DNA from 2 places in the Methylophaga sp. UBA2513 genome. Region 2 is predicted to be linked to the other one. Evidence: riboswitches for the same ligand, from Rfam matches in the RefSeq annotation. Region 2 holds a riboswitch; the other holds the start of a gene.
The links. Region 2 has a riboswitch for cobalamin ahead of B3V56_RS12780 (hypothetical protein). Riboswitches for the same ligand answer to the same signal wherever they lie in the genome.
Positions count from the first base shown of each region.

Region 1 (10,289 bases), on a different contig from region 2:
TAATCATCCCTCAGTCTTTAGTGCTAAAAAAGCCCCGGCCATTTGGTCGGGGCTTTTTTGTTTATACGAGTTCTGATGTACAGTGTGGACAACGCGTCGCTTTGATAAGAATGGTTGAGTAACATCTTGGACATTCTTTATTGGTGGCTTCTGCAGGTGCAGGTTCTGCTTCTTTTTCACGTTGCATTTTATTGACCGAACGAATCAACAGAAAAACAGCAAAGGCGACGATCAAAAAGCTGATGACCGCATTAATAAAGACGCCATAACTAATCACTACAGCACCAGCTTCCTGAGCTGTTGCCAAGGTGGCATATGGACCTGCCACAGTACCTTCTTTTAACGTGATAAATAAGTCTGAAAAGTCGACACCTCCCAGTAATAGACCAATAGGTGGCATAATTACGTCGGCTACCAAACTCTTCACAATGGTGCCAAACGCACCACCGATGATAATCCCCACGGCCATATCTAACACATTGCCGCGCATTGCAAACTCTTTGAATTCCTTCAACATCCTTTATCTTCCTTTTGTTGTTTTCATTGAAATAGAGGGCGAGCATCCTGATTAAACATTGAGTCTCAGTTGGATATTAGCCATCACTATTTGGGCTGTCTATCTTTATTTTGTGCATTATTCTTGTTCGCAAGATTGTCTGCGTCACCAAACCGTGGTTGTTACTCGGGTAAGTACGTATAATTCTGATTTTTATGGTCTCTTAGCAGAGTTAAAAGGGAATTCTTAACCGAAGCTGTCCCCGCAACTGTATACGTGAAGTTTCTGACAACGATGATGTAAAACCACTGAAATCGATCGATTTCGGGAAGGTGAGTTGGAAATGTTGAAGCGTGAGCCAGGATATCTGCCATGAAAACGTTATTATCCGATGGCCGGGGTGTGCAGTTGGAGCGGGAAACCGTTTAATGGCGAATCATCTTTGAGTTATTAAGCGGTGTCTGATCTTTCCGACGTGGTTTGATAACTCAGTGTTTTTATATATCGATGGATAGCGCTGTGTTTAACCGACTTATTCTTTGTTTCATTCTTTTTCTTTTTTCTTCATCAGTCCTGGCCGAGCAATTATTGCTGATTGTCACACCACGAAATGTACCGGAAGTGGTGTCTGGTGCGCATGAGTTTTTAAAACACCCCTCTCATTCCTCCACGTCAGTGCAAATACGCACGACCGAACAGTGGCAAGACTTAAGCGTAAATCAACAAGCCGCTTTATTAAAACAGTCAGATTTAGTCTTCGCGGGCGGCGTGTTTGGTGAAACAGCCAACCAGCTGATGGAAAATATCAAAAAAGGTCTGCTAAAAAATCTTATCGCATTGCATAGCGATCAGCGTCTTATGGGGGCGTCAAGTTTGAACAGTCACCCCATTTTAAATGAGCCCCCTGACAAATTAATGCAGCATCCAGATCCTGCGTTATCGACAGAGCAGTGGATGGCATCGCTATTAGAACAATACCCGGCACAGGAAGCGTGGTTGATTTCACGATTCTTTTGGCTGGGAAGAAATAGTGAAAATATGCAGGGACTGATTAGTCATCTACATCATCTGGTTAAAAATGAAAATACAACTGAGCGTCCTCAATTAGCTGCACAGCTCAGGCTTTATCATCAAGATAAAATCATTCCACCAGATCAGTTTGAGTTTTCTGCAAAATCATCATGGGTGGTGTTAGTGGATTATGAAACTGGGGAACGGCCGGGAGAAAAGGCATTACTGGATGCTGTTTGTAAACAGCTTATTGATGAGTCAACTGGTTGTGTGTCAGTGCTTACTGCGTGGGGTGATGCCAGTTTATCTGCCATCAAGTTATTAGCTGAGAATAAATCACACATCAGTTCAGTGGTGTCTCTGCAAGACTTTGTGATTGGCGGATCGGAACATCGGCAGGCTGTCACCGATGAATTAAAAAAACTGAATGTACCGGTGATAAAAGCGATGCGTTTAAGTGATAGTACCCACGCTGAATGGGAGCTGTCAGAAGCCGGTATCAGTTGGGATTCTGTTCATTATCGTGTCGCTATGCCTGAGTTACAAGGGGTGTCTCAACCAATGGTGGTTGCAACGATGACACCCGCCGAAGTCGATAAATTTACTGGAGCCAGACTGGCTTTCTCAGAACCTGTAGAGTCACAAGTCACCTTATTGGTTAAGCGCTTAAAACGCTGGCAGCAATTACAAGATAAAGCGAATCAGGATAAAAAGATCGCGATTATCTATTACAACCATCCGCCTGGTCGCCATAATATCGGTGCTGATAATTTAAACGTCGTGGAGTCCTTGTTCGATATTCTGCATTCCCTTAAAAACCAAGGGTATAAGACCGGTGAGTTACCAGCGTCATCGGCTGAGTTACTCGACTTATTACAACAACGGGGTGTGAATCTACCTGAAGATCAGGTTGCTTTGGCTGCGATGTCGTCACAAGTCAACACAATGGATAGCAAAAGCTACCAAAGCTGGTTTCAAACATTGCCAGAATCACTACAGCAAGAAATGGTCAATGGCCCGCTGGGCTTATTACATGCCAATCTAAAACAAGCTAAAGCATTGAATGATCCAAGTATTGCGGCCCATTTATTAGCTCGGGTGATGGAAGATATCCGCCATGTTGTCGATGGGGCCGACCATGCTGGTCGTGACCGTGTGTTGCAATTACTCAGTCAGCTACAAACCATCTACCAGCGACCTTTAGCAAACATCGACTGGCAACAGGCTGAGCAATTAATTAATGCCATCAGCCAACAATGGATAGAAGGCATAAGAGGCTGGGGCGAAGCGCCGGGGAATGTGATGGTTTATGACGATAAAATCCTGATTCCCGGTCTTGAGTTTGGCAATATTTTTGTTGGTCCACAGCCTCCAAGAGGTTGGGAACTGAATGAAGAATTATTGCATGCCAATTTATCCTTCCCGCCGCCACATCAATATCTGGCGTTTTATCAGTGGCTAAGAAATACCTTTCATGCTGATGCCTTAGTTCATCTGGGCCGCCATTCGACCTACGAGTTTTTACCTCGTCATCGAGTGGGTATGGCTGAGAATGATTACCCTCAGGCAATTTTAGGTGATTTGCCAAGTATCTACCCTTATATCGTTGATGGTGTAGGTGAGGGTATTCAGGCAAAACGCCGTGGCCTCGCGGTGATGGTTGATCACCTCACACCGCCTTTGGCTAGCACTGAGTTATATGATCAATTACTGGAATTACGACAGGTCGTTGAAAGTTATGAAGCTGCACCTGTGAATGCTGGGGCTATGCGCGATCGTGCGATTGAGGAAATGAAACGCTTAGTCGCCAAACTTAATCTGGAAGATGAACTGACAGCGAATATGGCTGGTGAGTTGGAAGTGCGAGGATTGAGTTCATTCGAGCAGGTGGATGACGATTTGTTAGTGCACGAAATCGGCCATTACCTGACCACTCTACAAGAAGATTTTATGCCTCTGGGGCTACATGTTTTTGGTCGAGACTGGTCTGAACAAGCGGTTCAAACCATGCTTACTTCAATGAATAATGGCAAACAAGCTACGGAGAGCTGGGATCCACTTCTACGCGGCTCACCTGCTGCAGAAATGTCGGCATTATTGGCTGCTTTAGATGGTCAATTTGTTGAGCCGGGTAAAGGTAATGATCCGATTCGCACACCATCAGCATTACCGACTGGACGTAATTTCTATGCCTTAGATGATAGCTTAATTCCATCACGTTTAGGCTACAAAGTCGGTATCGCATTAGCCGAAAAAGCCCGTGCAGAAACTCCCGCAAAAAACGCTCAGGATAGTGATGCCTTAGTGTTATGGGCATCCGATGTGGTGCGTGATGAAGGTGCAATGATCGCTTTTGCTTACGATATGTTAGGGGTGAAACCGACCTGGAGTCGTCGTGGAATTTTTAGTGGATTAGAACGTTTGGATCTTTCTTCATCAGCCTCGCCTCATCCCCGAATCCGCCGAGATATGTTGCTGACGACATCCGGCCTATTCCGTGATTTGTATGGTTCGCAGATAGTTTGGTTGGAACAAGCTGTATTGATGGCACTGGATGCCTCTTCTGGTTTGATTCGTCGTGACTATCCGGCGTTGACCTTATCATTGGATGCGGCTTTAGAGCGTTTACAGGTTAGTGAAAATCCTGGTTTTGAATCCTTAGAGCAGAACCGGGTTGCTGCCCGCTGGGTAGACGATGCCAGTGCGGCATTACGTGCGGGTGTGTCAGAAAACCAAGCCGGCCTGACGGCGAGTTACCGTATTTTTGGTACCCCACCGGGTGCTTATGGTGCTGGCGTGAATCGTCTGGTTGAGCGCTCTGGTGCCTGGGAAAATCGTGAAGAAGTCGCGGAAACGTATATTCATCGCATGGGCCATGCTTATGGCGCAGAGCTTGACGGCCAGGCGCAGCAGGCCTTATTCCAACAGAGGCTGCAACATGTCGGTCAGACTTATCTCGGACGAGCCAGTAATCTGTATGGAGTTATGGATAACAATGATGCCTTTGATTATCTGGGCGGCTTAAGCCTCGCTATTGAAACCACACGTGGACAGGCACCAGAGAGTTATATTCTGGCGCACAGTGATACCACGGATTTACGCGTTGATCCTTTGCAGACCGTATTGTTAGGTGAACTGCGTGGTCGTTATCTGAATCCGCAATGGCTTAAACCGCTGATGAAGGAGGGGTATGCCGGTGCTCGCACCATGGGTAGTGAGTTTTTAGAATATCTATGGGGCTGGCAAGTGACCAATCCCGGCATTGTGAAAAGCTGGGTATGGGATGAAGTTAAACGGGTGTATGTGGATGATGGACTAGACTTGGGCTTAGATGACTTTCTTGAGCAAGATCATAACGTCCATGTGAAAAGTAATATGCTGGCGATTATGCTGGTTGCAGCCTATAAAGGTTTTTGGCAAGCCGATGAGGCTACGTTGGAACAACTGGCACAGCAGTTCACTGATTTAGTTTCTGCAAATGGGCTACCGGGAAGTGGCCATACCTCACCATCCCACCCCTTGTATGTATGGTTGAATGATTACCTGGATGAGTCTCATCAACAGCAATTAGCTGAGGTATTAAATGCGGCAAGAATGCCAGAAACTGAAGTGGATGATGCACCAAGTCATATTGCCGAAATCACCGAGCAAAAAGCGACTCAGCCTGAGCAAGAGACGAATTCATCTGAAGAGCAACAGAAAGAGCAAGCGCAGCAACAACGCTTCTGGCTCTATGTGATATTAGGTCTGGTGGCGTTGTTAGTGTTGGCTGGCATGGCAAAAGGCATGCGAGCCCCAACTGCCAAGTTCAAGGAGTAAGTTATGTTGAGTTCACAATCCATCGGTGTGATGCATCACTTAGTCGGATTTTTATTAGAACCGGTGATATGGGCGCTAATGTTATTTGCCGCCTTGAGCATTATTGATATTGGTATTGCGCTGGCTGAACGCTTTTCTGGTTTGAAGAAGTGGCAGCAGTCAGGTCAGGTTGAGTCTTTTGAAAAATTAGCTTTCAAACGAATTGAGCGGAGTGATTTTTTAGCCAGAATTGCACCTATGCTCGGGTTGATGGGCACACTGATACCGCTTGGACCAGGATTATCTGCACTTGGTAATGGTGAGTTAAGTATCTTAACAACGGCGATGAGTGTGGCCTTTGATACCACGGTTCTGGGCCTCTTTGTTGGCATTATCGGTTTTGTTCTCGGACGATTGAGACGCCGCTGGTATGACGAGGTTTTAACGAACATGGAGCAGGCTCATGGCTAGACGCTGGCGGCATAGTCGTTTTGATGGCAATGATGATGAGCCATTAGGCCCTATGGCCAATTTATTAGATTTAATGTTGGTGTTTGCCTGTGGTCTGATTGCGGCATTAATTTCAATGAGTAGTCAGCTCCAGGAGCATTTCCAGGCCGAGGCAAAACAAGCGGAGCATGCCCTGACGGAACTTCAATCGATGAAAGAATTACCGCAGCTACCTGAAGGTATGCAAGGTGGTGCGGAGGGGTATGAGTCTGTCGGTCAGGTTTACCGTGATCCAAAAACGGGCAAGCTCATTATGATTGGGCAATGAGTTTACTCATACGTTAATTCTGGTTCAGGCATGATAGCCGGAGTGCTGTCCATATAGGTCAAATAGCTAGACCAGATCTCATGCGTTCTGGCCTCGGTCAGGTTTATCTGACAGCTCAGCGTCATGGCACCACGAATCGTCCCGTCCATCCATATAGTGTAAACACTGTCACAGTGGGATATTTTATAGGCTTCCCAAGCCGATTGTCCTGCTTCTATCGCAGTTACCACTTTGGTTTCATCGCTGTAGCGTTGTTTAGCTACTGCCAAGTATTGCTGCATGATGTCCTTTTTGTCTTGCAACTCTTCGTTGAGACAAGCGTTAATTTCAAGCGTAGTAAAAGCAGACGCGCAATCACTCTCTGCGATAACGGGAAAACTCAACAATAAGCTCAACAGGGCAAGCGTACGTTTTAGCATCATGGTTTCTTACTCCTAACTTAGTGCGAACCTGGATTATCACCTAAGGCGAATGATTAAGCGAAGACTGATAGCGGTTTGTTCTCCTTACTAGCGTGCATATCTCTTGATTATTTTATTGACTAGCTAGAATGGTTTACGCATTTGGTATTAATCAAGCTTAATGTAAAGTAATGCTTTTCCATCGTTATCCGGAGTGTTTATGTCCTCAGCATTTGTATTGCCAGAGCCATGGCAAAATGCCTTAAAGACTTATCCCGAACTGCTGAAAGTGGCACCTGATGTCTTATCAGCCAGTGATTACGTCAACCAGTGGGGGCAAAGACAGGAATCGATGCTGGCGCAGTTGCTTGAATCAGGTCAATTGCAGAAAAAACTGTCATTGGATGAGATTCGTCAGCAGCTGAAATCCATGCTCGAAGGCATCACTAGCGAGGAACAATTACATCAGAAATTACGTCATTTTCGTCAATGGATGATGGTACGTATTATCTGGCGGGATTTAGCTAATTGGTCTGATTTAGCCGAAACCATGGCTGATCTGTCCGCCATGGCCGATGTCTGTATTCAGCAGACCTTAAGCCTTCTCTATGACTGGCAGGTCGAGATAAATGGCATCCCTTGTGACGATGATGGTCGTGAGCAGAAGATGATTGTTTTAGGCATGGGGAAACTGGGTGCAGGCGAATTAAACCTGTCATCGGATATTGATCTTATCTTCACATACCCAGAGGAAGGGGAAACCGAAGGGGGCAGGAAGCCGTTAAGCAATAGCGAGTTCTTCGTTAGGCTTGGACGCAAATTGATTCAGGCCCTGGATAACCAGACCGTTGATGGTTTTGTGTTTCGGGTCGATATGCGCTTACGTCCCTTTGGTGAGAGTGGCGCTTTGGTCTCCAGCTTTGATGCAATGGAAGAGTATTACCAGACCCAGGGAAGAGAGTGGGAACGCTACGCGATGATTAAAGCGCGTGCTATTACCGGCAATGAAGCGGATAAAAAAGCGTTGTCAGATATGCTGCGCCCGTTTGTATATCGACGTTATCTCGATTACGGCATGTTTGATTCATTGCGTGAAATGAAATCCATGATTGCCGGACAGATGCACCACAGAGGGATGGATGACAATATCAAGCTGGGCACCGGCGGTATCCGAGAAATCGAGTTTATAGGGCAGGTTTTTCAGTTGATCTATGGTGGACGAGATCGCCCCATGCAGCAAAGACCGATTCTAACGATTCTTGACCTGTTGGCTGATAGAAACCTGTTATCAGTCTATGCGGTCAATCAGTTAAAACAAGCCTATGCGTTTCTTCGTAGAACAGAGCACCGCATTCAGGCTTGGGCCGATCAGCAGACCCATATTTTGCCAAGCGATGAGCCTTCAAGATTAAGGTTGGCACTCAGTATGGGCTTCGAAGACTGGTCATCGTTTTATGCCACTCTTAGAGACTACAGGCAGCAAGTACAGGAGCATTTTGATCAATTGCTGACGGCGCCTCAAGCCAGTGATGAAGGTGCTGGGATAAAAATTTCTTTCCTTAATGCTCAACCGGAAGAGAAATTAACCTTTATTCAACAATGTGGGTATGACAATCCTGAACAGATACTCGCGGTTGTTGATAAATTACTCGATCTGCATATTTGTCGTAACTTGAGCCAGACAGGCCAGCAACGGCTCGAGAAGCTATTACCGTTGTTATTACAAGCCACTGGAAATGTCGATAACGCTGATGATTGTCTACCCCGCTTAATGCCTCTGATGGAGTCCATCATGCGTCGAAGTGCTTATATGGCGCTGCTGGTAGAAAATCCGATGGCCTTGTCACAACTGGTCAAGCTCTGTTCTGCTAGTCCATTAATAAGTACACAGCTAGCGAAATACCCTGTGCTATTAGATGAGCTCCTCGATCCTCGTTCCCTTTATGAAGTACCTGAGAGAGAAGAGTTAAAAAAACAGCTGTTACAGTTTTTATCCTCGGTTGATGCGGATGACTTAGAGCAGTTGATGAATCGTTTGCGAGAGTTCCGACAAATTGCCACGCTTCATGTAGCGGCAGCCGATGTCACTGAGGTACTGCCGTTAATGCGAGTGGGGGATCAATTAACGGAATTGGCGGAAATACTACTTGAACAGGTATGGCGAATAGCCTGGGAACATTTAGTGGTCAAGCATGGGTATCCACCCATTACAGATAATAACGACCCTAAGCAGTGCGGTTTGACTATTCTGGCTTACGGTAAGTTAGGTGGGCTTGAATTAGGTTATGGCTCGGATCTGGATCTGGTCTTCATCTTTGATGATGCACAGGAAGGCATGACGGATGGCGAGCGTCCCGTAGATGTGATGGTATTTTATACTCGCCTTGCTCAACGCATGATTCATCTGTTGAATACAGTCACTCCCGGTGGTTTGCTTTATGAAGTCGATATGCGTTTGCGGCCTAGTGGCGCATCGGGTTTATTGGTTAGTCCATTTTCTGGTTTTGTTGATTATCAACAAAAAGAAGCATGGACATGGGAACATCAAGCCTTGGTACGCGCAAGAAATGTGATGGGGGATGCCGAACTTGCGCAAAAGGTCTTCGACACGCGTCAACAGGTGTTGGCCAAGTCCCGTGATCAAGAGACGCTGGCTGAGCAAGTCAGAGACATGCGTTCAAAAATGCGTCAACAGTTAGACAAGAGTGATAGCCAACTATTTGATCTAAAACAGGGTAAAGGTGGTATCACTGATATTGAATTTATGGTGCAATATGCAGTGTTGGCATGGTCAACGGACTTGCCTGAATTACTCGTTTACACCGATAATATTAGGATTTTGGAAGCGCTGGTGGCTTCCGGAAAGCTCGAACCCGCTGAGGGGGAAATGTTGGCCGACGCATATCGTTACTATCGAAATGAAGCCAACCACTGCGTATTGCAGGATAAACCCGCATTAATGTCGGTGTCTCAGTTACAAGACTTCCCGCAGCAGGTTGTGCAGATTTGGCAGCGCTGGTTAGGTGACATCGCCTAGAACCAGACTCAGATTAATCAATGAACTTGGAATAAAGCATATGGCAGTAGCAACAATGGCAGATCGTGATGGCGTTATCTGGCTCGACGGTGAATTAGTACCGTGGCGTGAGGCCAAAGTCCACGTCCTGACACATACTCTTCATTACGGCATGGGCGTATTTGAAGGGGTGCGTGCTTATAAATCTGAACAAGGCACGGCTATCTTCCGTTTGCAGGAACATACCGATCGTCTTTTCCGTAGCGCCAAAATTTTAGGTATGGGCATGCCGTTTGATAAAGAGACGATCAACGAAGCTCAACGTACTGTGGTTCGTGAAAATAATCTGGACTCTGCTTATATTAGACCGATGTGTTTTTATGGTTCGGAAGGCATGGGTATCCGTGCAGATAACCTGAACACACATGTTATGGTCGCAGCATGGCATTGGGGAGCTTACCTCGGTGAAGAAAACATGACAAAAGGTATTCGTATCAGAACGTCATCGTTCACACGTCACCACGTCAATATCACCATGTGTAAAGCCAAGGCCAACGGTAACTACATGAATTCCATGATGGCGTTGCAAGAAGCGGTCAGTTGCGGTTACGACGAAGCGCTGCTATTAGATGCTCAAGGCTTTGTGTGTGAAGGTAGTGGTGAAAACTTCTTCATGGTGCGTGATGGTGTGTTGTACACCCCTGAATTGACCTCAGCGTTAGAAGGCATCACCCGTGAAACAGTGATGACACTGGCACGCGATATCGGTCTGAAAGTTGTTGAGAAACG
Region 1 is NZ_DDNT01000015.1:11,760-22,048, reverse strand. It holds gene mscL (large conductance mechanosensitive channel protein MscL) at 62-517, opposite strand; cobalamin riboswitch at 696-885, shown strand; gene B3V56_RS09385 (cobaltochelatase subunit CobN) at 1,016-5,326, shown strand; gene B3V56_RS09380 (MotA/TolQ/ExbB proton channel family protein) at 5,330-5,776, shown strand; gene B3V56_RS09375 (DUF2149 domain-containing protein) at 5,769-6,083, shown strand; gene B3V56_RS09370 (lysozyme inhibitor LprI family protein) at 6,086-6,505, opposite strand; gene glnE (bifunctional [glutamate--ammonia ligase]-adenylyl-L-tyrosine phosphorylase/[glutamate--ammonia-ligase] adenylyltransferase) at 6,705-9,521, shown strand; gene B3V56_RS09360 (branched-chain amino acid transaminase) at 9,562-10,289, shown strand, end outside.
Region 1: linked by a shared signal. The riboswitch ahead of B3V56_RS09385 (cobaltochelatase subunit CobN) and the one ahead of B3V56_RS12780 (hypothetical protein) in region 2 are both predicted to bind cobalamin.

Region 2 (14,900 bases):
CGGTTGGTATTAGAGGCATTATCATAGCTCTTTCCTCTCAGCTTTAGACTGCCGCCCACAGACCACTGATGATTGATGGCGTGATCCAGGTTAATGTTAGCCAATTGTCTGGCTCGTCTTGCTAATGTATTACCCGTGTCCGTGTCTTCTGGGTCGAGAATAGCTGCGTTGAAATTGACATCCCATCCAGACAGCTGGGTTGATGCATCAAATTCAATCCCTTTTATCTCAGCTTCATCAACATTCACGTACGTGTTGCCCTGAAATGACAATAAATCCCTTACTTTGTTTTTGTAGAGATTAACTGACCATGTTCCCCAGCTTGGCGTGGACTGTAGAGCAATACCATAATTTTTTGACTTTTCTGCATCTAAATCTGGGTTACCGACAAACCAGCCAAAATCAGGGGCGTAGAGCTGATTAAAGGTCGGGGCTTTAAACGCCGTACCAGCGCTTGCAACAAACCGGATGTCATCCGTTACAGACATACCCCATTCAGCAGTTCCAGTCGTCTCATCACCGAATGCTTCATTGTCATCATAGCGAGCACTAATCATCCAGTCATGAATATTTGCCTGACCTTGCCAGCTGGCAAACACAGCATGATTGTCTCGTGATGTTTCACGATAGTCATAGGCTCCATCAACGCGGTCATTATCTAAATCGATGCCTACATTTAGTTTGTTTTTTTCATTCAGCGTCAGTGTGTTAAGCCAACTTATCGTTCTGTGGCGTGTATTAAAGTCATTACCTGCGATGTTGTCAGCGTAGGCTTGAGATTTATCTCGTGACTCTGACAACGTAAAGGATGTCAGCCATAAGTCGTTAATATTGATACTTGTATTGACTCCAACGACTTGTTCCACAACTTTACTGGATGGATTACCAGAGCCATCATAGTATGCACGACCTTGTGTCCTTAATAAGGTCGTACCAACTTGCCAATCATTTGTGATTTTGTGCTGAACATTGAACGATAGACTATTATTTCTGTATCCATCATGATCTGGATCCGTTGTTTCTCTGACATCAATACCGTTCGATGATAAGTGACTGTAACTAAGGTTATATTTAGTATTTTTGGTGCCACCACTCACACCTGCTGACGCGGTTTGAGTATTTTTTGTTCCAGTAGCGATAGAGAAAAACGGCTTTATTTCACCTTCCTGACCTTTTCTGGTGAAAATTTGAATAACACCACCAATAGCTTCTGATCCATATACACCGGATCTCGGCCCTCTCACGATTTCTATCCTATCAATAAGCTGAACAGGAAAGTGTTGTAAGGCCGATCCACCTGATGTCGCTGAAAACCATTTGACGCCATCGACAAGTACGAGAACATGGTCTGAATTCGAACCTCTTATGAATAAACTCGTGCTATTTCCGAGCCCACCATTTCTTGCCATATCGACGCCAGGTGTTCTTGATAAAAGTGTTGGAAGATCATTGATTTGTAATTTTTCGATTTGCTCCCGCGTAATCACCGTGGTCGGCGCCAACGCATTTTCCGTAGGCATACGATTCGCTGTGACGGTAATGGAATTAAGCTCATCACTGGCGATGGCAGGTAAAGAAAGTAAAGAAGAAATCAGCGTAAATGCTGAAAGGCGCGTGCAAGCACGCAAAGGCAACGCCTTTGAAAACAAGGTCATAATTGTCTCCTGAGGATACGCTCACCCGCGCTCCAAGGTTAAAAGGGTCACAACACTATGGTGTTGTTATGAAACCTCAGGCCGGTCTCCGGACTTACGTTGTGGCTATGCCTGACACATCGCCTTCCCACGAGATTCGCAGTGGCTTAATGATGTGCTTTTCAACGCTTACCGTTGCGGGGGCAGTGTTGGATTTGTCACCAACTTCCCGTTTAACTCTGCCTAAACAGAGCACCTGAAGAGCCGCGCATAGTAATGGCTGCGCATCCATACGTCAAACCTACGCCATCCTCTTATATTAAAGTTGAGAGTTTATTCTTCACGTCAAATTGACAATATATCGTATTAATCCTTATTCTATCGCGAGTTTTAGGTATTGCAATCGCGAGTAAACGGGAAGTCGGTGCATCAATAGATAATGCCGACACTGCCCCCGCAACGGTAAGTGAGATCAGATAAACCTAATGCCACTGTACAGTGCTGTATGGGAAGGTGTTTATCAGGCAACACTCACGAGTCCGGAGACCGGCCTGAAAATACAACGTGCCTCTTGGCAAATTCAAACCTATTGTGTGCGGGTGGGCACACTGGAGAATCACATCATGACCTTATCTCGTTCTCAGCAACTAATTATTGCTGGTCTCTTAGCGCTTTTAATGTTTATGACCCGAGGTCATCATTTTGCTTCTGTCGATGCATTACCCAGTGCATCATGGGCTATCTTTTTCTTAGCAGGTCTTTACCTCAGTTCAGCAGCCTGGTTTCCCGTGTTTTTAGCGATGGCGGCTGGTCTCGATATCACCAGTGTGTTGTTGGGTGGTGGTCAATTGAGCACTAGTTTCTGTATGTCTCCTGCTTACGGTTTTCTCATTCCTGCTTATGGCAGCTTATGGATGGCTGGACGCTGGTATGCATCGAAATACCAATTTAATGCTGCCACCTTATTGCCTCTTGTTGGCAGTGTATTAGTAGCCGCCACTGCAGCCACACTATTTAGTGGTGGTGGTTTTTACTTCTTCTCTGGTCGTTATCCTGATCCAACATTCACTGAATACACACAACGCTTTATTCAATACTTCCCTAAAAACCTGGCGGTGATGAGTTTTTATCTGGTGGTGGCCATGATTTGCCATGTGTCTATGTACTTCACCAAAACCACACATCAAGCTGATCAAAAGTAGTTAATAAATGCAGTCGCAGTCATGCGCTGCTGTAGTCATTGCTGCACCCGCATCTGGTCAGGGTAAAACGACGGTTACGGCTGTACTAGCAAGACATTACAGGCAGCAAAACAAACACGTTCGAGTCTTCAAAGTGGGTCCAGATTTTCTGGACCCCATGGTTTTAGAGCAGGCGTCCGGTCACCCTGTTTATCAACTTGATCTTTGGATGGTTGGCAAACAACATAGTCAGCAACTGTTAGCAGAAGCCGCTGCACAGGCTGACATTATCCTGATTGAAGGTGTGATGGGACTGTTTGATGGCGAACCTTCTACAGCTGATCTGGCAGCAGCTTTTGGTATACCCATTCTCGCCGTTATCGATGCCAGCGCCATGGCACAAACCTTCGCGGCGATTACAGTAGGTTTGGATCACTATCGGCAAGACACACAGGTGGCGGCGGTTATAGCGAATAAAGTCGGCAGTGAACGTCATGCCGATATGCTCAAAAATGCCCTGCCTCCAACACTTCCCTGCCTTGCTACCTTATACCGACAAACTGAACATGCCTTACCCAGTCGATATTTAGGCTTACAACAAGCCGGTGAAATTACAGATTTAGAACAACGTTTAAGCCATACGCTTGAGGCTTTTGATTTTGATGATTCAGTGTCTTTGCCAAACATCGATTTTCCGTTCATTGATACTCCGCAACTTCCAGCGTTACTGGATGGTTTGAAGATTGGCATCGCCAAAGATGCCGCTTTCTCTTTTCTCTATCAGGCAAACCTGGATTGTCTGAAGTCTTTAGGTGCTGAGCTTGTTTTTTTCTCTCCACTCAATGATGCCGAGCTACCTGATATCGATAGTCTCTATTTACCCGGTGGATATCCGGAGTTACATTTGGCCGCATTAAGTGCCAATACACAGATGCAACAAGCTATTCAGCAACATTACGAGGCAAATAAACCTATCCTCGCGGAATGTGGTGGCATGTTATACCTTTGCGAGACGCTGACAGACAAGACAGATGTTACCGCCACAATGTGTGGTATTTTGCCAGCTAAGGCGAAACTCCAGGCCAGATTAACCGCGCTTGGTTTGCAGGAAGTGACCGTTGAGAATCAAGCGATTAGAGGTCACACTTATCATCATTCTTCACTCAGCACAGAATTAGTATCTGAAATAAGCGGACAGTGTCCTAATGGCAAATCAGTCAATGAAGCTGTTTATCAACAAGAGCGTCTGACCGCCAGCTATATCCATTTTTACTTTTACTCTAACCCTCATCTTATTGCAGCGTGGTTATCACCATGAGTGATTCCCCTCATCAATTTTCAAGAGCAGAACAAGAAGCGGTTTACAGGGCAATAGCCGAGCGCCGGGATATGCGTCACTTTCGACCTGATCCTGTTGCACCGAAACAGCTAAAACGTTTATTAATGGCCGCACACCAAGCCCCAAGCGTTGGTCTGATGCAACCCTGGCGAATTATTCGAATTACTGATTCCATTATTCGTGAAAAGATAAAAGCCCTGGTCGAAAAAGAACGCATAGAAACGGCCAAAGCCATGAACGAACGTGAAGATGAGTTTATGCGTTTAAAAGTCGAGGGCATGGATAATTGTGCTGAAATCCTGGTTGTCGCCTTATGCGATAAACGTGAAGAACATATCTTTGGCAGGAGAACCATGCCGAATATGGATTTGGCCTCCGTTTCCTGTGCCATTCAGAACATGTGGCTGGCCGCCAGAGTCGAAGGTCTGGGTATGGGCTGGGTATCTATTTTTGAACCAGAAGCATTGGCAGACTTACTCAAGCTGCCTTCAGGTGCCTCCCCTGTCGCCATTCTGTGCCTGGGTCATGTTAATGAGTTTTATCCAGAGCCGATGCTACAAATGGAAAACTGGCGCCAGGGCATTGAACTTGACTCTGTTTTATATGAAAACCACTGGGATAAACCGGCCAGTTTATGACCTTACTGTTTATTATTCTTGCTTTATTGCTTGATTGGTTACTCGGTGAACCAACACGTCGTCACCCGCTTGTGGGTTTTGGTCAACTCACCAAACACATTGAAAACAGAGTGTACAACGCTAGTGACGGCATTAAAAAGCAGTTTATTAAAGGACTGCTTGGCTGGTTAGTGCTGGTCGCACCTTTTGCTTTTATCGCCTCTTGTATAAGTGACATTCCATCACTTAACCTGATATTCAGCGTTATCGTACTCTACCTCTGTATTGGTCATCGTAGCTTATACGATCATGTGACACCGATTATCACTTCATTAAAACAAGGCGATATTGAACAGGGAAAAACCTTAACCAGTTACATCGTCAGCCGTGACAGAGAAACATTACATATTCCTAAAGCCAGTATCGAATCGGTATTAGAAAATGGCGCCGATGCCATTTTTTCAGCTTTGTTCTGGTTTATTGTGGCGGGCCTTCCCGGTGTCGTTATTTACCGACTGAGTAATACATTGGATGCTATGTGGGGATATAAAACTGACCGTTATCTCTATTTCGGTCGTGCTGCCGCCCGTATTGACGACCTAATGAATTATATTCCGGCACGATTAACAGCGCTCAGTTATGCACTGGTAGGCAATGTCCGCTCTGGACTACATTGCTGGAGACAGCAAGCTAAACAATGGGATAGTCCCAATGCTGGCCCGGTGATGGCGGCAGGTGCCGGGGCGCTGGAAATAGAGCTGGGTGGCCAGGCACGTTATCACGGTATTTGGCACGATCGTCCAACGCTTGGCTTAAATCGCGAAGCCAATGCAGATGATATTCCTCGGGCCTTACATCTAGTCACGGATAGTCTGTTGTTGTGGATAGCCGTCATCACTATCATTACAGGTATCAGCTATGCTTGAGCATGGTGGCAAACTCAATCACTACATTAAAAAATATGGTATCGCCCACCAGCATTGGCTGGATTTATCAACGGGGATCAATCCCAATGGCTGGCCCATTCCGGCATTACCCGAATCTGTCTGGACCCGTTTACCAGAGCAAGATGATGATTTACTTAACTCGGCAGCAGAGTATTACGGTAATCCATCTTTAATCGCCCTTCCCGGCAGTCAGGCGGCTATACAGTTTTTACCACAGTTACGTGGGCCATGCAGAGTAAAAGTGATAGACCCTTGCTATGCAGAGCATGCCTATAGTTGGCAAAAAGCCGGGCACGATGTTCAAGCCATTGCTCATGAAGAGATTGATTCTGTGATTGCCCATACGGATGTGTTGATTATTATCAACCCAACCAATCCAAGCGGCAGACGATATAGTAAAGAACAGCTATTAAACTGGCATCAGCAATTACAACAAGGTGATGGCTGGCTAGTCATTGATGAAGCTTTTATTGATACAACACCCGAGAAAAGTCTTTGTAACCTACCGGCCATGCCCGGACTACTTATTCTGAGATCGATAGGCAAATTCTTTGGTCTGGCAGGTTGTCGCGTTGGCTTTTTAATCGCCGAACAATCAATTCTGGATAAAGTCGAAGAGCATCTTGGCCCCTGGCCCATTGCTACTGCATCACGTTTTATCACCACAAAGGCACTCAAGGATACTGACTGGCAGCAGCGTACCATTCAACAACTGCAAAACCAGTCTCAACGTTTAGCTCAGTTGCTTAGCACTTATAAGCTCAGTCCCACAGGCAGCACTGATTTATTTCAATGGGTGATGCATCCTGCCGCCAGCGACATTCATGAACATCTGGCAAAACAAGCCGTACTGACCCGCTTATTTAGCTCCCCTGCCAGTTTGCGTTTTGGTTTACCGGCCAATGAACAGCAATGGCAGCAACTGGAAAAAGCCCTACAATCCCTGCGAGAAGTGTTATGAAACAGAAAACATTGATGATTCAGGGCACCACATCCGATGCAGGCAAAAGCACGTTGGTCACCGCCTTATGTCGTTGGTTTGTGCAGCAGAATTATCGTGTTGCACCGTTCAAACCACAAAATATGGCACTCAATAGCGCAGTGACTGCTGAAGGAGGAGAGATTGGCCGAGCTCAGGCAGTACAAGCACAAGCCTGTCATCTGGCGCCGCATATTGATATGAACCCGGTATTACTCAAACCTAATAGTGATTCCGGTGCTCAGGTCATTATCCATGGCAAAGCTGTCGCTAATATGGAAGCCCGCTTTTACCATGACTATAAGCCAATAGCGATGCAAGCCGTTCTGGACTCACATCACTGGCTTGAATCCAATTATGAGCTGGTGATGGTTGAAGGTGCAGGTTCGCCGGCAGAGATCAATTTACGTGATCGAGACATCGCCAATATGGGCTTTGCTGAAGCGGTTGATTGTCCGGTCATTTTGATTGCTGATATTGATCGTGGCGGTGTGTTTGCCCATTTGGTCGGTACATTATCGTGTTTATCTGAATCAGAACAGGCACGTATTAAAGGCTTTATTATTAATCGTTTTCGCGGAGATATTAGCTTATTGCAACCAGGTCTGGACTGGCTGGAACAAAAAACAGGTAAACCGGTGTTAGGCGTGTTGCCCTATTTGCATGGTCTGCATTTAGAAGCTGAAGATGCCGTCAATACGCAGCAAATCACGTCTTCGGAAAAACAGCTCAATATTATTGTTCCCGTGTTACCACGTATCAGTAATCACACGGATTTCGACCCACTGAGACTTCATCCTCAAGTCAATTTACAGTTTATTGGCCCTGATGAAACCATTCCCGCAGCCGATCTGATTATTTTGCCTGGCAGCAAACATGTCAGAGCAGATTTGGACTGGCTGATAACTCAGGGCTGGTCTGAAGCGATTCAGAAACACTGTCGCTATGGTGGCAAAGTGTTGGGTATCTGTGGTGGTTTTCAAATGTTGGGCAGACTAATTCATGACCCGGATGGCATTGAAAGTGAGCCTGGTAGCAGTGATGGTCTTGGTCTATTGGATATGGAAACAATATTGGCTGGCCATAAAACATTACGACAAAATCAGGGGCAATTACTTATCAATAATGTGCCTGTCACTATTTCAGGTTATGAGATACATGCGGGTATCAGCACAGGAAACGCATTGAAATCGCCTCTTGTACATCTGTCACATGGTCCAGATGGTGTCATCAGTGATGACAAACAGATTATCGGCACCTATCTGCATGGTTTATTTGAACAAGATGAACCAGCAAAAGCGTTATTGAGTTGGGCAGGTCTTGATAATGTTGAATCTGTTGATTATTGGCAACTTCGTGAAAATGACATCAATAAACTGGCAGAAATGGTAGCTACACATATTGATACGGATAAGTTGATGCAGATACTTGAGGACGCATGATGACAACGACGTTAATCCTTGGTGGCACAAAATCAGGTAAAAGCCGCTTAGCGGAACAATGGGCAGCTACCACAAATGAATCCGTCACCTATATTGCTACAGCGCAGGCGCATGATGATGAAATGGCAAAGCGGATCAAACAGCACCAGCAGCAAAGACCAGACAACTGGCCAACCATTGAGCAGCCACTGTATCTTGCGGATGCCATAAAAAAAGCCACAACTGACGTCGTGCTTGTAGATTGTTTAACGCTTTGGCTGACCAATCTTTTATTAGCTGAAGACGTTCTTCTAACAGAACAGATATCAGCTTTTTTGGATACGCTGCAAACCTCTGATAAACACATCATTATGGTCAGTAATGAAACCAATATGGGCGTGATGCCTCTCGGGGACTTAACGCGTCGTTATTGTGATGAGGCCGGTGTTTTACATCAACGTATCGCCAACATCAGCGATAACGTTATCTTAACCGTGGCAGGTTTACCTCATCTTTTAAAAGGACAACTGCATGAACAACTTCGCTGAATGGCTCAAACAACCTGTTAAGGCGGTAGATAAGACGCATGAACAAAAAGCGTTAGCACGTCAGCAGCAGTTGACTAAACCGCCAGGTTCCCTCGGTCAGCTGGAAAACTTAGCCGTCAAAATAGCGAGTTTACAAGCCAGTGAAATCCCTGACCTGACGCATGTGCACATCACTGTTTATGCTGCAGACCATGGCGTGATGGCTGAAGGTGTTTCAGCCTTCCCTCAGTCTGTCACCGCCGCGATGATCAGAAACTTTGCCAATGGCGGTGCCGCTATCAGTGTATTAGCTCAGGAGTTGATGGCAAAGCTCGATGTTATCAATGTCGGTACTGTGGAAGCATTAGAAGAAATTCCAGGTGTATTAGATAAACGTATCGATGCGGGTACCGCTAATTTTTGCCAGAGCTCGGCTATGACTGAGCAGCAATGCCAGCAGGCACTATTAATTGGCCGTGATAATGTATTCAGTGATATTGAAAATACGCAACTCTACATTGCCGGTGAAATGGGTATTGGTAATACCACTGCTGCTACAGCTTTAGCCTCTGTTTTACTAACATGTGACCCCGCAGACTTAGTCGGTCCCGGCACAGGACTGGATCAACAAGGTGTTCAACACAAATTAAACGTTATTCGGCGAGCACTTGAGCAACATTCCGCGCAGCGCGACAAGGATGCGTTAACCGTATTGCAAACCTTGGGAGGTTTCGAAATCGCCGCAATGGTGGGTGCCTATCTGACGTGTTCCAAACAAGGTATCCCGGTGCTGATAGATGGTTTTATCAGTACAGTGGCAGCATTAATAGCAGAGAAAATACAAGCTGGCTGCAAAGATTGGTTTATATACAGTCATCAAAGCGCTGAGCCAGGCCATCAAGTTGTTTTAGAGGCCTTAAACGCTGAACCATTACTCAAACTGGATATGCGTCTAGGTGAAGGCAGTGGTGCTGCCGTCGCTGTTCCCCTACTTCGCCAAGCTTGCCTGTTACACAACGGCATGGCGACTTTTGAACAAGCCAACATCAGTAAAGGAGACAAATAATGTGGTTATCGTTTCAAATAGCCCTACAATTTCTCACCATTATTCCTGTCAGTTATGCGAACGCAACTGAACAACAGCTTGGACGCTCTTTAGTTTTTTATCCGCTAGTTGGCTTGATTATCGGATTCATTTTATCTGGTGTCGTATCTGTTTTACCCGTTTCCTATAGCTTACTCAGCGCCGCTTTATTACTGACCGTCTGGGTATTGTTAACGGGCGGTTTACATATAGATGGTCTTGCTGACTCAGCTGATGCCTGGCTTGGTGGTATCGGCAGCAAACAGCGTACGCTGGCGATCATGAAAGATCCTGCAGCCGGTCCGATTGCCGTGGTGGTCCTGGGATTAACCTTATTACTCAAACTGGCCTTGTTGGAAATTGTTATTTCTTCAGGTCAAATTTATGCATTAATCTGGAGCATTATCCTCGCCAGAACAGCGATGCCTTTATTATTTCTCACGACTGACTACGTCAGACCCAACGGCATCGGTGCAGTATTAAAACACTATCTACCTGTAAATCAAGTGAAGTGGATGATGGGAATCACTACCTTCATTGCTTTTTTCTGTCTTGGTTTCACGCCGCTGTTACTGGGTTTGATCGTATTCTTATTACTTCGATACGCGATGGAGCATCGTTTGGATGGCTTTACTGGTGATACAGCCGGCGCGATGGTCGAATTGCTGGAAATCAGCTTTCTATTCTTTTTAATTGTGTTTTAGGAACGTCCAATGTCTGATACTGAAAAAAGTGAACGTCATAAAAAACGTATGCAACGCCATAAAAGTGTGGTCGATGAAAAAATTCAAAAAGCAGAAAAAGACAAAGGCCTGTTATTAGTTATTACGGGTAACGGTAAAGGTAAGAGCTCATCAGGCTTTGGTATGGTGGCAAGAGCGCTCGGTCATGATATGAAAGTCGGCGTAGTTCAGTTTATCAAAGGTGCATTCAGCACAGGGGAAGAATCCTTTTTTCGTCGCTTTCCTGAAGAAGTGTCCTACCATGTGGTCGGTGATGGGTTTACCTGGGAAACCCAAAACCTTGAGCAAGACATTGCATCTGCAGAAAAAGGCTGGGAAGTCTGCAAAGCCATGCTCAACGATCCAGACATTGATGTAGTGTTATTAGATGAACTGAACATCGTCTTAAAAATGAAATATCTCAATGTAGAAACAGTGTTGAATGACATTGCACAACGACCTGACATGCAACATGTCATTATTACGGGCAGAGGCGCTCCTGAAAGTGTCATAGAAGCCGCCGATACCGTGAGTCGTATTGAGGATGTTAAACATGCATTTCGGGCCGGTATAAAAGCACAGAAAGGTATCGAGTTATAAGCACCTTTTTGTGCTGTCATATAACTGTAAAGTTACTCACATTTTCTGTGGATAACTCTGTGATTAAGTTTGGAGTTACTCTCTAAGTGCCTCTCGTACAAGGGCTCTTCTCGAAATGGTTAAAAAATAACCATATAATTTTACCCTTTAAAATCAGACAGTTACAAAGCCTGCATTAAAAATCAGTCGCTTAGGGGAACTTTTTAATAAAAGCATGACAGAAAAAAGACAAGTGTATAACTCTGTAGAAAAGTGTTGACATAGAGTAATGACCAGTACAAAACAAAAAGCCCGGTAGTGAACACTACCGGGCTTTTTTTATTTCACTATTTTGAACGGATCAATCAGGATTTGACAGCCTCCGCTGCACTGTCCATTTCCAGATGAATATCTTCATCTTTTAGGGTGACACGAACATGTCCCCCACCCTGACTTAGTTGTCCAAATAGCAATTCATCAGCCAGTGGTCGTTTGATTTTCTCCTGAACCAGTCTGGCCATAGGACGAGCCCCCATTTGAACATCGTAACCATGGTCAGCCAGCCATTGGCGAGCCGCATCATCCACCTCGATAGTGACGTTTTTATCTTCAAGTAACATTTCAAGCTCTAATACCGCTTTATCAGCTACTCGAAGAATGGCATCTTTATCCAGTGGTTTGAATTGAATAATGCCATCAAGACGGTTACGGAACTCAGGCGTGAAGGTTCGTTTCAGGGCTTCATTACCGTCAGAAGTTAAATTGTCCTGTTTGGTGAAACCAATGGAAGGTTTACTCATCTCAGCGGCACCGGCATTACTGGTCATCACTAATACGACGTGACGGAAATCCGCTTTACGACCATTGTTATCAGTCAGCGTGCCATGATCCATCACTTGAAGTAACAGATTAAACACATCTGGATGCGCTTTCTCAATTTCATCCAACAACAGCACTGCGTGAGGTTGTTTGATGATGGCATCCGTTAACAGCCCCCCCTGATCAAAACCGACATAACCAGGCGGTGCACCAATCAGTCTGGAAACAGTATGACTTTCCATATATTCCGACATATCAAAACGAATCAGATCCACGCCAAGATTATGAGCTAACTGACGAGTGACTTCGGTTTTACCCACACCCGTTGGACCAGCAAACAAGAAAGCACCTGTCGGTTTTTCTGGATGCCCCAATCCTGAGCGGGCCATTTTAATCGCAGAACCCAGAGCAGAAATCGCTTCATCCTGTCCGAAGATAACGCGTTTAAGGTTTTCGTCCAGCTTACGTAGATTATCTTTATCAGCATTGGACACCGTTTTGGCAGGAATACGGGCAATTTTAGCCACAATAGCCTGCACATCATTCACACCAATCAATTTTTTACGTTTTGATTTTGGCGCAATACGTTGAGCAGCGCCCACTTCATCTAAAACATCAATGGCTTTGTCTGGCAGGAAGCGATCATTGATATGACGATGAGCCAACTCAGCGGCTTGTTCAATAGCCGCATTGGAGTAACGGACATTATGATGTTCTTCCAGACCAGGTTTAAGTCCTTTAAGAATTTCAATGGTTTCGGAGACACTTGGCTCAGGCAGATCAATCTTCTGGAAACGACGAGCCAAAGCACGATCATGCTCAAAAATACCGCGATATTCCTGATAGGTTGTCGAACCAATACACTTTAGTTCACCACTGGCTAATAGTGGTTTTAATAAGTTCGCTGCATCCATCGTGCTGTTACCCGCACTGCCTGCACCTATCATGGTATGGATTTCATCGATAAACAAAATCGCATGCGGTTGTTTTTTCAATTCCCGTAGCAAGGCTTTCAAGCGTTTTTCGAAATCACCACGATATTTTGTACCAGCGACCAGCGCCCCCATGTCTAATGAATAGATGGTGGTTTCAGCTAATACTTCAGGCACATCACCATGTACAATCCGTCTTGCCAGACCTTCAGCAAGGGCTGTTTTACCGACACCAGCTTCACCCACGAATAGAGGATTATTTTTACGGCGGCGACAGAGGATTTGTAGCGTCCGTTCTAACTCATGTGCACGTCCAACAAGGGGATCAATCTTACCTTTGATGGCGGCAGCATTAAGATTTTCTGCATATAGCGTTAAAGGACTTTTATCTTCATCAGACACCTCGTCGCTATCTACTTTGGCTTCAGACTCAGAGTGCATGGCAGAATCTTCAACTTCGCCATGACTGATAGCATTAACGACATCCAGACGAGTAACATCCTGTTTCTGAAGCAGATAAACAGCCTGTGACTGCTGTTCAGAAAAGATGGATACCAGAACATTGGCCCCCGTCACCTCTGTGCCACCCGAAGACTGAACATGCATGACGGCACGTTGTAAAATACGCTGAAAAGCCAAGGTCGGTTGAGTTTCACGTTCACTGTCTTCGGCAAGTGTCGGCAAATTATCAGCGAGAAAATCACTTAATTCCTGTCGTAGAGCAGTGATATCCACTTCGCATGCTTTCAACACAGCTAATGCCTGGCCATTTTCCAGCAACGCTAACAGAAGATGCTCAACGGTAAGAAATTCATGAGCACGTTGGCGGGCATAATTAAACGCCTGACTGAGGGTTTGTTCGAGCTCTTTACTTAACATGTTACGTTCCACCTTGTTGGTTGGATATCGAACTAGGTCATTCCTCTTCCATCGTACACTGCAATGGATGACCGTGGCTTTGAGAATAGCTGTTGACCTGTTCGACTTTCGCTTCAGCTATCTCATAGGTAAAAATACCACATAAGGCACTACCTTCGGTATGCACTTGAAGCATGGTGCGTGTAGCACGCTCACGCCCCATGCCAAAAAGGTTTTCCAGGACTTCAATCACAAAATCCATCGGCGTGTAGTCATCATTAAGCATAATCACCCTATACTTGGGCGGCTGCTTCAAGTCTGGCTTGGCTGGCGCAACGGCATAATCGTTGTCGTTGTTCCATTCGTGATCATTTTCCTGACTCATGCCCTTTTTTAGCTCACTTCATCAATCATTTTTTTCAAGTCGCCGTTCTCATACATTTCCATGATGATGTCACAGCCACCGACTAATTCCCCGTTGATATACAACTGTGGGAAGGTTGGCCAATCTGCATAACGATGCAAGTTTTCACGTACATCTGGCTCAGCTAATACATTGACGTAAGCAAATTCTGCACCACAGGCAGAGACAGCTTGAGAGGCGCGGCTTGAAAAACCACATTGTGGAAACTCAGGCGTGCCTTTCATAAATAAGATCACAGAGTTTGATTCAATCGCCTGTTTAATTTTGTCCATTACGTCCATTATTTAATCCTCGTAGTTTTGGAGTTTTATTATGTCTGTTGAGATGGGGATGCTTTTTATAATTTCAAGCTTAGGCTAGTTATATTCAAGCTGCAATAAGCCGAGAATAGCATCCAACCCATTATGATTTATCGCCGTCGCCGCTTGTTGCTGCACTTTGGGCTTGGCATGATAAGCCACACTTAAACCGGCCGGAGCCATCATCAATAAATCGTTAGCGCCATCCCCTACCGCTATTGTTTGCTGTGCGGAAATAGTCATTTTTTCACAACATGAAAGTAGGAAATCTGCTTTTGTTTGTGCGCCACAGATATCACCATCCACCTCTCCAGTCAGTTTGCCATTCTTCTCAGCCAGTTTATTGGCCTGAGTAAAATCAAGGCCTAACCGCTGCTGCAATCGATCAGTAAAGAAAGTAAAACCACCTGATACTAACGCTAAACTATAGCCTTGTTTTTTTAGTGTAGAGACCATTAGCTCAGCACCGGGACTGAGCTGCAAACGTTCTTCATAGACACGTTCGAGTACAGCTACATCAAGGCTTTTTAATAACGAC
Region 2 is NZ_DDNT01000021.1:37,673-52,572, reverse strand. It holds gene B3V56_RS12785 (TonB-dependent receptor domain-containing protein) at 1-1,655, opposite strand, end outside; cobalamin riboswitch at 1,718-1,909, opposite strand; cobalamin riboswitch at 2,010-2,203, shown strand; gene B3V56_RS12780 (hypothetical protein) at 2,258-2,836, shown strand; gene B3V56_RS12775 (cobyrinate a,c-diamide synthase) at 2,844-4,133, shown strand; gene bluB (5,6-dimethylbenzimidazole synthase) at 4,130-4,792, shown strand; gene cbiB (adenosylcobinamide-phosphate synthase CbiB) at 4,789-5,697, shown strand; gene cobD (threonine-phosphate decarboxylase CobD) at 5,690-6,679, shown strand; gene B3V56_RS12755 (cobyric acid synthase) at 6,676-8,139, shown strand; gene cobU (bifunctional adenosylcobinamide kinase/adenosylcobinamide-phosphate guanylyltransferase) at 8,136-8,666, shown strand; gene cobT (nicotinate-nucleotide--dimethylbenzimidazole phosphoribosyltransferase) at 8,650-9,711, shown strand; gene B3V56_RS12740 (adenosylcobinamide-GDP ribazoletransferase) at 9,711-10,433, shown strand; gene cobO (cob(I)yrinic acid a,c-diamide adenosyltransferase) at 10,443-11,051, shown strand; gene clpA (ATP-dependent Clp protease ATP-binding subunit ClpA) at 11,396-13,660, opposite strand; gene clpS (ATP-dependent Clp protease adapter ClpS) at 13,698-14,024, opposite strand; gene grxD (Grx4 family monothiol glutaredoxin) at 14,033-14,344, opposite strand; gene serB (phosphoserine phosphatase SerB) at 14,420-14,900, opposite strand, start outside.